Regions from separate parts of the Streptomyces sp. NPDC034043 genome, predicted to be linked through region 1. Evidence: riboswitches for the same ligand, from Rfam matches in the RefSeq annotation. Region 1 holds a riboswitch; each other region holds the start of a gene.
What was found. A riboswitch is a leader RNA that binds a small molecule or an ion and turns the genes downstream of it on or off. The one in region 1 is predicted to bind cyclic di-AMP.
Positions count from the first base shown of each region.

Region 2: another riboswitch for cyclic di-AMP. It lies ahead of ACZ51S_RS06925 (M23 family metallopeptidase); the one in region 1 lies ahead of ACZ51S_RS21980 (transglycosylase family protein).
Region 3: another riboswitch for cyclic di-AMP. It lies ahead of ACZ51S_RS19675 (M23 family metallopeptidase); the one in region 1 lies ahead of ACZ51S_RS21980 (transglycosylase family protein).

Region 1 is NZ_JBVISF010000009.1:80,140-84,053, reverse strand. It holds gene ACZ51S_RS21990 (cytochrome P450 family protein) at 1-766, shown strand, start outside; gene ACZ51S_RS21985 (LysM peptidoglycan-binding domain-containing protein) at 882-1,928, shown strand; cyclic di-AMP (ydaO/yuaA leader) riboswitch at 2,203-2,374, shown strand; gene ACZ51S_RS21980 (transglycosylase family protein) at 2,377-3,111, shown strand; gene eno (phosphopyruvate hydratase) at 3,427-3,914, shown strand, end outside.
Region 2 is NZ_JBVISF010000002.1:498,685-502,598, reverse strand. It holds gene ACZ51S_RS06935 (aspartate aminotransferase family protein) at 1-890, shown strand, start outside; gene ACZ51S_RS06930 (tyrosine-protein phosphatase) at 1,006-1,824, opposite strand; cyclic di-AMP (ydaO/yuaA leader) riboswitch at 2,143-2,306, shown strand; gene ACZ51S_RS06925 (M23 family metallopeptidase) at 2,311-3,315, shown strand; gene ACZ51S_RS06920 (SGNH/GDSL hydrolase family protein) at 3,479-3,914, shown strand, end outside.
Region 3 is NZ_JBVISF010000007.1:290,657-294,570, reverse strand. It holds gene ACZ51S_RS19685 (M16 family metallopeptidase) at 1-56, shown strand, start outside; gene ACZ51S_RS19680 (M16 family metallopeptidase) at 77-1,444, shown strand; cyclic di-AMP (ydaO/yuaA leader) riboswitch at 1,663-1,822, shown strand; gene ACZ51S_RS19675 (M23 family metallopeptidase) at 1,835-2,644, shown strand; gene ACZ51S_RS19670 (GntR family transcriptional regulator) at 2,821-3,486, shown strand; gene ACZ51S_RS19665 (HPr family phosphocarrier protein) at 3,757-3,914, opposite strand, start outside.

The DNA of each region.
Region 1 (3,914 bases):
CGTACCGCGGGAGGACCAGGACGACTTCCGGGACTGGGCCGGGATGATGATCCGGCACGGGGGCGGACCGCGCGGCGGGGTGGCCCGCTCCGTGAAGCGGATGCGCACCTATCTCGGGGAACTCATCCACCGCAAGCGGGATGATCTGGGCAATGACCTCATCTCCGATCTGATCCGGGCAAGTGACCACGGAGACCATCTGACGGAGGCCGAGGCCACGGCGATGGCCTTCATCCTGCTCTTCGCGGGCTTCGAGACGACCGTGAACCTCATCGGCAACGGCATCCACTCCCTCTTCATGAACCCGGACCAGCGCGAGCGCCTCCAGGCCTCCCTCGCGGCCGGGGAGAGCGCGCTGCTGGAGACCGGGGTCGAGGAACTGCTGCGCTACGACGGCCCCGTGGAGCTCGCCACCTGGCGGTTCGCCACCCGGCCGCTGACCCTCGGAGGCCAGGAGATCGCGGCCGGGGACCCGGTGCTCGTGGTCCTCGCGGCGGCCGACCGCGATCCGGAGCGGTTCGACGGGCCGGACACCCTCGACCTCTCCCGGAGTGACAATCAGCACCTCGGATACGGCCACGGGATCCACTACTGCCTCGGCGCTCCGCTCGCCCGTCTCGAAGGCCAGACGGCACTCGGGACTTTGCTCAAGCGTCTGCCGGATCTGGAACTTGCCGTTCCCCCCACGGACCTGCGCTGGCGCGGCGGGCTCATCATGCGTGGCCTGCGCACCCTCCCGGTCCGGTTTACAGTCCCGAACGCCTGAGGGCGCGCGCGAAGCAGAACTGACCGGAAGTCAGTCCACTCCCGAACTTGTGACATCCGTTCGAAGGCGGCTAGGTTCTGCCGTTACCCCGCCGTTATACGAAAGGTGCAGTCTCATGCTTCCCGGGAACGGCCGCCACAGACGCCCCCGCCAGGTACCCGCGATCGTCGTCACCGCAGGAGTCACCGGCTCCGCGCTGGCCATGCCGCTGCTCGCCGCCACCGGCGCGAGCGCGGCCGACACCGCCACGTGGGACAAGGTCGCCGACTGCGAGAGCGGCGGCACCTGGAGCGCGAACTCCGGCAGCGGCGCCTACGGCGGGCTGCAGTTCACGCTGGAGCAGTGGAAGAACGCGGGCGGGCTCGCGTACGCGGAACGCCCGGACCTCGCCAGCCGCTCCCAGCAGATCGCGGTCGCCGAGCGGGTGCTGGCCTCCCAGGGCCCCCAGGCGTGGCCGCTGTGCTCCGCCTCGGCCGGGCTGACCCAGCAGGGGCCGACGCCCGAGGTGGACCCGGGCGACAACAAGAACCCGGGGCCCGTCGCGCCCACCCCGACCCGGCCGGACGAATCGGTGCCGGTCACCGGCAAGGGCAAGCCCTCCACGGACTTCGGCGCGCCGACTCCGGCGCCGAACAGCCCGTCCACCGGACCGAGCGTGCTGCCGGACTACCCGCTCGGCCCCTCCAGCGGACTGCCCGTCATGCCCGAGCCGGACTTCACCGTCCAGCCCACCACGCCCCCGGTCTCCCCGACCGCCCCGGGCACCCCCGTCGCCCCGGTCTCCCCGACCGCGCCGGGCACCCCGACCTCCCCGGCCGGCCCGACGGCCCCGGCCGTCCCGGGCCTCACGCCGACCGCCCCGGCCGTCCCGGGCGCGCCGTCCGGCACGCCGTCGGCCACCCCGTCCGCCGAGGCGGGCGACGGCGGGGGCAAGCACCGCGGTCCGGCCGCCGTCGAGCTCCCGGCGGCGCCTGGCGCGGCGTCAGCCGCCCCCGGCGATCCCACGTACACCGTGAAGCCGGGCGACAGCCTCGCGGCCATCGCGGACGCCAAGGGGCTCAAGGGGGGCTGGAACGAGCTCTACAAGGCCAACGAGCAGGTCATCGGCGGGGACGCGGACCTCATCAAGCCGGGACAGAACCTGGATCTAACCAAGGAATAGGGGCAGTTCGGGCATCCAATAAGACTTGAATGTCCGTTATCGGTAAATGAGACATGCATCTCTTCCGGTCAACTGGCGTGTCTCGTTCCGGAACTTCCGCAAACCCCGCTCCGACCTGCGCAAACGCGCCTTTGAGGAACGCAAGTAGGCCGGTTTCTCCCCAAAATCACACGTTGAACATCGGGGAGAGACCTGTCTACCTTCTGAATCGCTCGCCACCGCGGGCTCCTTCGACCGCATCGCCGAATCCTGCCGGCGGACGGAGGGAACAGTCGTCGCGCAAGCGCCGAAGGCAGGAGCGGGGGAACCAAGGTAGGCGCCGGGAGAGGCCGTTGTGATGCGGCCGCGTACCGGCTAGGGGTGAAGACACGCGCCGCGCCGCGTGACCGGGCAACTCATCCGCCCGAACCCGACAGCTCACCTCGAAGGCGTCGGTGAGGAGAAATCCATGCTGCTTTCCGGCAAGGGCAAGCACCGCCGCGGCTCCAAGGCCGTCCGCATCGTCACGCTCGCCGGTGTCGCCGGTGTCGCCGTCGCGGCCCCGCTGATGGCCGCGGGCACCGCCAGCGCCGCCACCGCGTCCGAGTGGGACAAGGTCGCCGCCTGCGAGTCCGGCGGCAACTGGTCCATCAACACCGGCAACGGCTACTACGGCGGTCTGCAGTTCTCCGCCTCCACCTGGGCGGCGTACGGCGGCAAGGCCTACGCCTCGCAGGCCAACCAGGCCAGCAAGGCCCAGCAGATAGCCATCGCCGAGAAGGTCCTCAAGGGCCAGGGCAAGGGCGCCTGGCCGCACTGCGGCGTCGGCCTGTCCAACTCCTCGTACAACGGCGGCGGCACGGCCACCCCGGCCAAGCCGAAGCCCGCCACCAAGCCCGCCCCGGCCAAGCCCGCCCCGGCCAAGCCGGCCCCGGCGAAGCCGTCCACGCCGAAGGCCGACACCGAGACCAAGGGCTCCGGCTCCGGCTCGGGCAACTGGACCCCGGCCAAGCCGTCGACCCCGAAGACCGATGCCCCGAAGACGGGCAACGGCTCCTACGTGGTCAAGGAGGGCGACACCCTCGGCACCATCGCCGACGCCCACAAGGTCAAGGGCGGCTGGGAGAAGCTCTTCGAGCTCAACAAGGACACCGTGTCCGACGCCGACCTGATCTTCCCGGGCCAGAAGCTGAAGCTCGCCTGAACGTCCGCGTAACACTCGCGGCACCCCGCAGCATCCCCACCGCCCGGCGCGTATCCACCCACGCGCCGGGCGGCGGCATGTCGTGCGCCGGTACCCGCATATCGGAACCGGACCCCTGTCTTCCGATGTCCGGTCCGCCGCGCAACGCGCGGGAGCACGGGCCCTATGTCCCGGAAGGCGGGCATTCGGCACCTTTTTCGTCCCAGGACCCGGGCGGTCGGGCAGCCCACCGCCCCGAGCCGGTTAGGCTCTAGTCGGCGGGGCCGTCCCACGGCCCCACGCCACCGCACACCCAGCGTCACATCCCAGAAGGAGATGCTCGTGCCGTCCATCGACGTCGTCGTAGCCCGGGAAATCCTGGACTCCCGAGGCAACCCCACGGTCGAGGTCGAGGTGGGCCTCGACGACGGCAGCACCGGCCGTGCTGCCGTTCCGTCCGGCGCCTCCACCGGTGCCTTCGAGGCCATCGAGCTCCGTGACGGTGACCCCAACCGTTACATGGGCAAGGGCGTGGAGAAGGCCGTCCTCGCCGTCATCGAGCAGATCGGCCCGGAGCTCGTCGGCTACGACGCCACCGAGCAGCGCCTGATCGACCAGGCCATGTTCGACCTCGACGCCACCGACAACAAGGGCTCGCTCGGCGCCAACGCCATCCTCGGCGTCTCCCTGGCCGTCGCGCACGCCGCGTCCGAGGCCTCGGACCTGCCGCTGTTCCGCTACCTGGGCGGCCCGAACGCGCACCTGCTGCCCGTTCCGATGATGAACATCCTCAACGGTGGGTCGCACGCCGACTCCAACGTCGA
Region 2 (3,914 bases), on a different contig from region 1:
GAGGCTTCCGCGAAGGATTCGCCCCGCTGCTCCCCGACACCAAGATCGCGCTCGGGGACCTGGCGGCGCTCGAACGGGAACTCGCGCGCGGGGACGTGGCCGCCTTCGTGGTGGAACCGGTCCAGGGCAAGGGGGTGCACGCGGCCCCGCCCGGGTTCCTGCTCGCCGCGCAGGAGCTGCTGCACCGGCACAAGGCGCTCCTCATCGCCGACGAGGTGCAGACCGGCCTCGGACGGACCGGGGACTTCTACGCGTACCAGCACGAGCCCGGGGTGGAACCGGACCTGGTGTGCGTGGCCAAGGCCCTCTCCGGTGGCTACGTGCCCGTCGGCGCGACCCTGGGCAAGGACTGGATCTTCCAGAAGGTGTACTCGTCCATGGACCGGGTGCTGGTGCATTCGGCCAGCTTCGGCTCCAACGCCCAGGCGATGGCGGCCGGGCTGGCGGTGCTGTCGGTCATGGAGGACGAGGAGCTGGTGGCCAACGCCCGGGCCATGGGCGACCTGCTGCGCGGACGCCTCGCGGCGCTCGTGGACCGGTACGAGCTGCTGCACGAGGTGCGCGGGCGCGGGCTGATGATCGGCATCGAGTTCGGCAGGCCCTCCTCCCTGGGCCTGCGCAGCCGCTGGGCGGTGCTCCAGGCGGCCCGCAAGGGGTTGTTCGCCCAGATGGTCGTGGTGCCTCTGTTGCGCAGGCACCGGATCCTCACCCAGGTCTCCGGGGACCACCTGGAGGTCATCAAGCTCATCCCGCCGCTCGTCGTGGACGAGGCGGACGTGGAGCGGTTCGTCGGCGCCTTCCAGGAGGTCATGGACGAGGCGCACGGCGGGGGCGGGCTCATGTGGGACTTCGGCAGGACCCTGATGAAGCAGGCGGTCGGCAACCGCTGAGGCGCCGGCCGGAGGGGGTCCGCCCGCGCCCCCTCCGGCCGCCGTCCGTACCCCTTCCGTCCGCCGTGCGTACTCCTCCCGGCCGGTCCCTCCGGCCGCCGTCCCGCCCCGCGGCTCAGTCCAGGAGCCGGTCCCGCAGCCGGTCCAGGGTCTCGGGGGCCAGCGCCAGCCCCTCGGCGAGGTAGCGGTCGACGCCGCCCCACCGTTCGTCGATGGCCGTGAAGGCCTCCAGCAGGTACTCCGCGCGGGCGTCGAAGAGGGGCGCCAGCAGTTCCATCACCTCGGGGGAGCGGGCCTCGGGCGCGTCGCTGCCCCGGCGCACCCGGTAGCGGTTGTGCGGGGCGCTGGACTCCAGGTAGTCCGCCACGATCGCCTCGCGCTCCACGCCCAGGGCGAGCAGCGTCACCGCGACCGACAGCCCCGCCCGGTCCTTGCCGGCGGCGCAGTGCATGAGCGCCGGCACGCTGTCCCGCGCGAGCGCGTGCACGACGCGGCTCTGTTCGGCGGCGCGGGTCTCGATGATCGTGCGGTACGAGGCCCTCATGCGGGCGGCCGCCCTGCCCTCCCCCAGGAGGCCGCGGAGCTGGTCGAGCTCGCCGTCGCGGACCATCCTCCAGAACTCGCGGCCGTCGGCGGGGTCCGTGAGCGGAATGTTCACATTGCGCACTCCGGGCAGTTCGACGTCCGGGCCCTCCAGGGCGTGGTCGGCTTCGTTGCGGAAGTCGAAGACGGTGTGCAGTCCCAGCGATCCGAGGAACTCTGCGTCGGTTTCGGTGGCATGCGCGAGATGTCCGCTTCGAAACAGTCGTCCCGGCCTGACCCTCCGTCCGTCGATGGTCGGCAACCCGCCCACATCACGGAAGTTGCGCACTCCGGTCAGCTCCGCACCGGGCTGGTGTCCGGCCGGAAGGGGCTGGGGTATCTGCTGGGTCACGTGTACTCCTCCGCGTGGTCCTGTGGTGTCCGAATTGATCCGGTTGGGAGCAACTTGCCGTATGTGGAGGCGAGATCGGGCAGGGTCCCGTGAGCCAGATCATACGGTGACCGTGCGTGCCTGATCGCGAAAACCGAATTCCCTTGTGGAGGGGGTTGTTGATGGTGCGGAATGGACGCAGGGTGACCGGAATTCCATTGATCCTTCATATCTGCGATTGCGTCAGGCAATTCGTGGCTTGTTGCCCGGCGTCCCGCTCGATTACCTTCGCGATCGATCCGGGTGGACCGCCTAATCCTGCCGCCGCCCGGGAACCGCACCCGACCATCGCGCGCGGCAGGAGCGGGGGAACCAGGTAGGCCGCTGTTCCGGAAGCGATTCCGGCGCAGCTAGGGGTGAAGCCGAACCCGTGCTCCGCACGTACGGCCGGACATCTCCAGTCCGAACCCGACAGCTCACCTCGCAGGCGCCGGAGAGGAATCCGCCATGCCCGCAAAGGGTAAGCACCGCCGTCCCAAGTCCCGTTCGATATCCCGTGGTCTCGCCGTCGCCGGAACCGGCGGAGCGGCCCTCGCGCTCCCGCTGATGGGGGCCGTCGGCGCCCACGCGGCCCCGGGCGCCGCCCCGGCCGAGGCCGCGCCCGCGCAGAGCGCGCAGGCCCCCGAGGCCCTCCCGTCGCAGGCGCCCGCCGCCGCACCCACCGTCTACACGGTCGTGCCGGGCGACTACCTCTCCAAGATCGCCGCCGAGCGCCGGCTGGACGGCGGCTGGGAGCGCCTGTACGCCGACAACCGCGAGGCCGTCGGCGCCGACCCGTCCCTCATCCACCCGGGCCTGAAGCTGACCCTCGGCGGCGGCCAGGGTGCGGACCCCGCCCCGAAGGCCCCTGCGGCGCCGGCCGAGGGATCCTCGAGCGGCGCTCCGGCCGCCCCCAAGGGCAAGGCCGGCGGGACCTCGTCCCCGAAGGGCACCGCGCAGGGCACGGCCAAGGGCTCCGGCACGGCGGCCCGCCCCTCCGGCGGCACGGCCGCCCAGGGCTCCGGCGCCGCCGCCAAGGACGAGAAGGCCCCCGCGCCCGCCGCCGCCTCCGGGTTCACCGCCCCCGTCACCGGCGGCGTCTCCACCCAGTACCGGGCGAGCGGAGCCATGTGGTCCTCCGGCTACCACACCGGCGTCGACTTCATCGCGCGCACCGGCACCACCGTGAAGGCCGTCGGTGCGGGCACCGTCGTTTCCGCAGGCTGGGGCGGCGCGTACGGCAACGAGGTCGTCATCAAGCACGCCGACGGCAAGTACTCCCAGTACGCCCACCTCTCCTCGCTGTCCGTCTCGGCGGGCCAGAGCGTCACCGGCGGCCAGACCATCGGCCTCTCCGGCGCGACCGGCAACGTGACCGGCCCGCACCTCCACTTCGAGATCCGCACGGGCCCGTCCTACGGCTCGGACGTCAGCCCGCTCGCCTACCTCCGCTCCAAGGGCGTGAGCATCTGACGGCACCCGCCGTCGGCACGGTGACCCGCGTGGGGCCGGGGCCCGAGGGGGGTCCCGGCCCCACGTGTACTTATTCCTTATCCCCTGCGTGGTATAGATCACGGCCCGTCAACCCCTCATTACGTTGGCGTAGGTTGGTTGCCAAGGTGAAGGATGTCTTTCCGTGGCAGCGACGAAGACGACACTGAAGACCATCGGCTCGTACGCGGCGATCGGGGACAGCTTCACCGAGGGCGTGGGGGACCCGGGACCCGGGGATTCTTACCTCGGCTGGGCGGACCGGCTCGCCGTGCTCCTGGCCGATCAGCGCGACGAGCACGACTTCCGCTACGCGAACCTGGCCGTGCGGGGCAAGCTCCTCGACCAGATCGTGGCCGACCAGGTCCCCAGGGCCAAGGAACTCGCACCGGACCTCGTCAGTTTCTGCGCGGGCGGCAACGACATCATCCGCCCCGGTAGCGACCCGGACGACGTCGCGGAACGGTTCGAGGCGGCCGTGGCCGACCTCACGAATTCCGTCGGCCTGGTGATGGTGACGACCGGCTTCGACACCCGGGGCGTGCCGGTCCTCAAGCACCTGCGCGGCAAGGTCGCGACGT
Region 3 (3,914 bases), on a different contig from region 1:
GCGCCGAGGCCCACGAGACCGAGCAGCACGACGAGAACGAGGGGGCGGAGCAGTGAGCGACACCGCAGCCGTCACGATGACCTTCCACCCGCGGCCGCAGGCCGGCGAGGCGAAGCCGTGGGCCTTCCCGGCCCCCGAGCGTTCCACGCTCCCCAACGGCCTGACCCTGCTGCGCTGCCACCGCCCCGGCCAGCAGGTGGTGGCGGTCGAGGTCAACCTCGCGGCCCCACTGGACGCCGAGCCCGAGGGTCTCGACGGGGTGGCCACCATCATGGCCCGCGCCCTGTCGGAGGGCACAGACAAGCACTCCGCCGAGGAGTTCGCCGCCGAGCTGGAGCGCTGCGGCGCCACGCTCGACGCCCACGCCGACCACCCCGGCCTGCGGGTCTCCCTGGAGGTCCCGGCCTCCCGGCTGCCCAAGGCGCTCGCGCTGCTCGCCGAGGCCCTGAGCGCGCCCGCCTTCGCCGACAGCGAGGTCGACCGACTGGTGCGCAACCGGCTCGACGAGATCCCGCACGAGCTGGCCAACCCGCAGCGCCGCGCCGCCAAGGAGCTCTCCAAGGAGCTGTTCCCCGCGACGCTGCGCATGTCCCGCCCGCGCCAGGGCACCGAGGAGACGGTCGCGCGGATCGACGCCGGGGCCGTACGCGCCTTCTACGAGGCGCACGTACGCCCCTCCACCACCACCGCGGTGGTGGTCGGCGACCTGACCGGCATCGACCTGGACGCCCTGCTGGCGGACACCCTGGGTACGTGGACGGGCGACACGGCCGCGCCCCGCCCCGTCCCGCCGGTGACGGCCGACGACCGGGGCCGCGTGGTCATCGTGGACCGGCCGGGTGCCGTCCAGACGCAGTTGCTGATCGGCCGGATCGGCCCGGACCGGCACGACATCGTCTGGGCCCCGCAGGTGCTCGGCACCTACTGCCTCGGCGGCACCCTCACCTCCCGCCTGGACAAGGTGCTGCGCGAGGAGAAGGGCTACACGTACGGCGTGCGGGCCTTCGGGCAGGTCCTGCGTTCGACCGCCGACGGCAAGGGCGCCTCGATGCTCGCCATCAGCGGTTCGGTGGACACCCCCAACACGGGTCCCGCGCTGGAGGACCTCTGGAAGGTGCTGCGCACCCTCGCGGAGGGCGGACTGACCGACGCCGAGCGGGACGTGGCGGTGCAGAACCTGGTGGGCGTGGCCCCGCTGAAGTTCGAGACGGCCGCTTCGGTCGCCGGCACGCTCGCCGACCAGGTGGAGCAGGAGCTGCCGGACGACTACCAGGCGCGGCTGTACGCGCGGCTGGCCGAAACCGGTACGGCGGAAGCCACTTCGGCCGTGGTGAGCGCCTTCCCGGTGGACCGTCTGGTCACCATCCTGGTGGGCGACGCCGCGCAGATCGAGGAGCCCGTCCTGGCCCTCGGGATCGGCGAGGTCACCGTCGTCTCCAACTGAGCGGCGCACCGTCTGAGACGGGCCGGCAACCGGCCCCGTTTCCAGGGGGCTTCGGCGGAACATCCGCCGAAGCCCCCTTTGTCCGTTTGGTGGAGTGGCTGCGTGTATGCGGTGTGGCGTACGCAACAAAAGCGCTCGTCTGTTTGGCGATTGACTGACGATCCGCCTAGCGTCGGCCGTGCTGTTCGTCAGTTCGTACCCGCCGCACCCGCGGCACCGGACAGCGATCGCCGAGTCCCCGTCAGGCGCGAGCCTGGGGAGCCGGGGACCCACATGCGTCCCTGGGGTGAATCGGACCCCCTCGCAAGAGGAGGCCCGTAGGAGACCTTCCTGCTCCGAACCCGTCAGCTAACCCGGTAGGCGAGAGGGAAGGAAAGGATCACCCCCTTCATGGCGTTTGGCAGTCGTGCCGCCGGTTCTGGTAAGCACCGTGGTTCCAGCCGTCTGAGCCGCAAGACCGCCGGCTACGCCGGCATCGCCGCCCTCGCCACCACGGGCGTGGTCGGCACCCTGGCCGCTCCGGCCTTCGCGGCGGACAACAGCGGCGCTCCGTCCATGGAGGACACCGGTCAGAACTCGATCGTCGTCGCCGACGGTCTCCAGGACGACATCGAGGTCCAGGCCGAGTCCCAGCAGCGTGCCGCCGAGGCCGTCGCCGCCCAGGCGCAGGCCGAGGCCGAGGCGAAGCAGCGGGCCGCCGAGGCCAAGCGTGCCGCCGAGGCCGCCGAGGCCAAGGCCAAGGCCGAGCGTGAGGCCGCCGAGGCCAAGGCCAAGGAGGAGGAGCGCAAGCGCTCCAACGCCTTCGTGGCCCCGGTCAGCGCCTCCGTCACCACCCAGTACGGCGCGGGCGGCGGCATGTGGTCCTCCGGCAGCCACACGGGCATCGACTTCGCCGTCGGCCAGGGCACCTCCGTGCACGCCGTTGGCGCGGGCACCGTCGTCGAGGCCGGCTGGGGTGGCGCGTACGGCAACAACGTCGTCATCCGCCACAACGACGGCACCTACACCCAGTACGGGCACATGTCCTCGCTGAACGTCTCCGTCGGCGAGCAGGTCGGCGCCGGAACGGTCATCGGCCTGTCGGGCAACACCGGCAACTCCAGCGGCGCGCACCTGCACTTCGAGGCCCGCACGGGCGCCTCGTACGGCTCGGACATCAACCCGCTGACGTACCTGCGCAACCGCGGCGTCGGCATCTGACCCTCAGTACGCGTCACGTTTCACGTTTCACGCTTCAACGAAGAAGGCCCCGGCTCCCAGAGCCGGGGCCTTCTTCGTTCCGGATTTCCGTACTTTCCTCGGAAAATATCGCGTGTTGCAATAGAGTCGCAGCACGGCCACGATAAACCGAACCGAAACCCAGCGGAGGTCCGGCCTTGCGTATTCCGGCGCACGCGGTGTGCACAGCGATTCGCGACGATATCGTCTCCGGATTCTTCGGGCCGGGCGGCCGGCTGACCGAGGAGGTGCTCGCCCGCCGCTACGGGGTCTCGCGCGTCCCGGTCCGCGAGGCGCTGCGGACCCTGGAGTCCGAGGGCTTCGTCGTCACCCGGAGGCACGCCGGAGCCTGTGTGGCCGAGCCGACCGAGCAGGAGGCCGCCGACCTGCTGGAGCTGCGGATGCTGCTGGAGCCGCTCGCCGCCTCCCGGGCCGCCCGCCGGCGCACCGACGGCCACCTGAAGGTGCTGCGGGGGCTGGTCAGGCTGGGCCGGGAGAGGGCCGGACGGGCCCAGGGGGAGGACCTGCGCGCCCTGGGGAGCTGGTTCCACGAGACGCTGGCCCAGGCCTCGGCCAGCCCGGGGCTGATCGCCCTGCTGACGCAGACCCGGCACAAGATTGCCTGGATGTACGTGGTGCAGGCCCCCGCGCAGCCCGTGGAGTGCTGGGCGGAGCACGGCGCGATCGTGGACGCGGTCGCGCGCGGGGACGCGGAGCGGGCCAGGGCCCTGACCGCGCTGCACGCGCAGCGGGCGGCCGAGGCGCACCGGCCGAGGGTGAGGAATCCGCAACCTGCCGTAAACACGGCGAGCGCTCCGCATTAACACGTCTCGTATACAACGGAGGAATATCCGAGCGGGCCGGGTTTCCCTCGATTTCCCGTCCGGCATTACCGTGCCCTGCTCCGGTTCCCCTGCGCGGAATTCGGAATTTACCGGAGGTGCAGAAAGGGCCCCTGCTCTTCCGCCGTCCCGCTCTTCCGTCCGCCCGTCGCCCGTCGCCCGTCGTCCGGGCGGCGCCGGAAAGCGCGGAAGCCGCGGTCCCCGGGGTGGTGGGTGGGGACCGCGGCTTCCGGCGTACCGGACCCGAAGGGGTCAGACGGTCTCGGGGAGCTCCTCGAGACCCTCGGCGACCAGCTTCGCGAGGCGGTCGAGCGCGACGTCAGCGCCCTCGGCGTCGGAAGCCAGGACGATCTCCTCGCCGCCCTGGGCGCCCAGGCCCAGGACCGCCAGCATCGACGCGGCGTTGACGG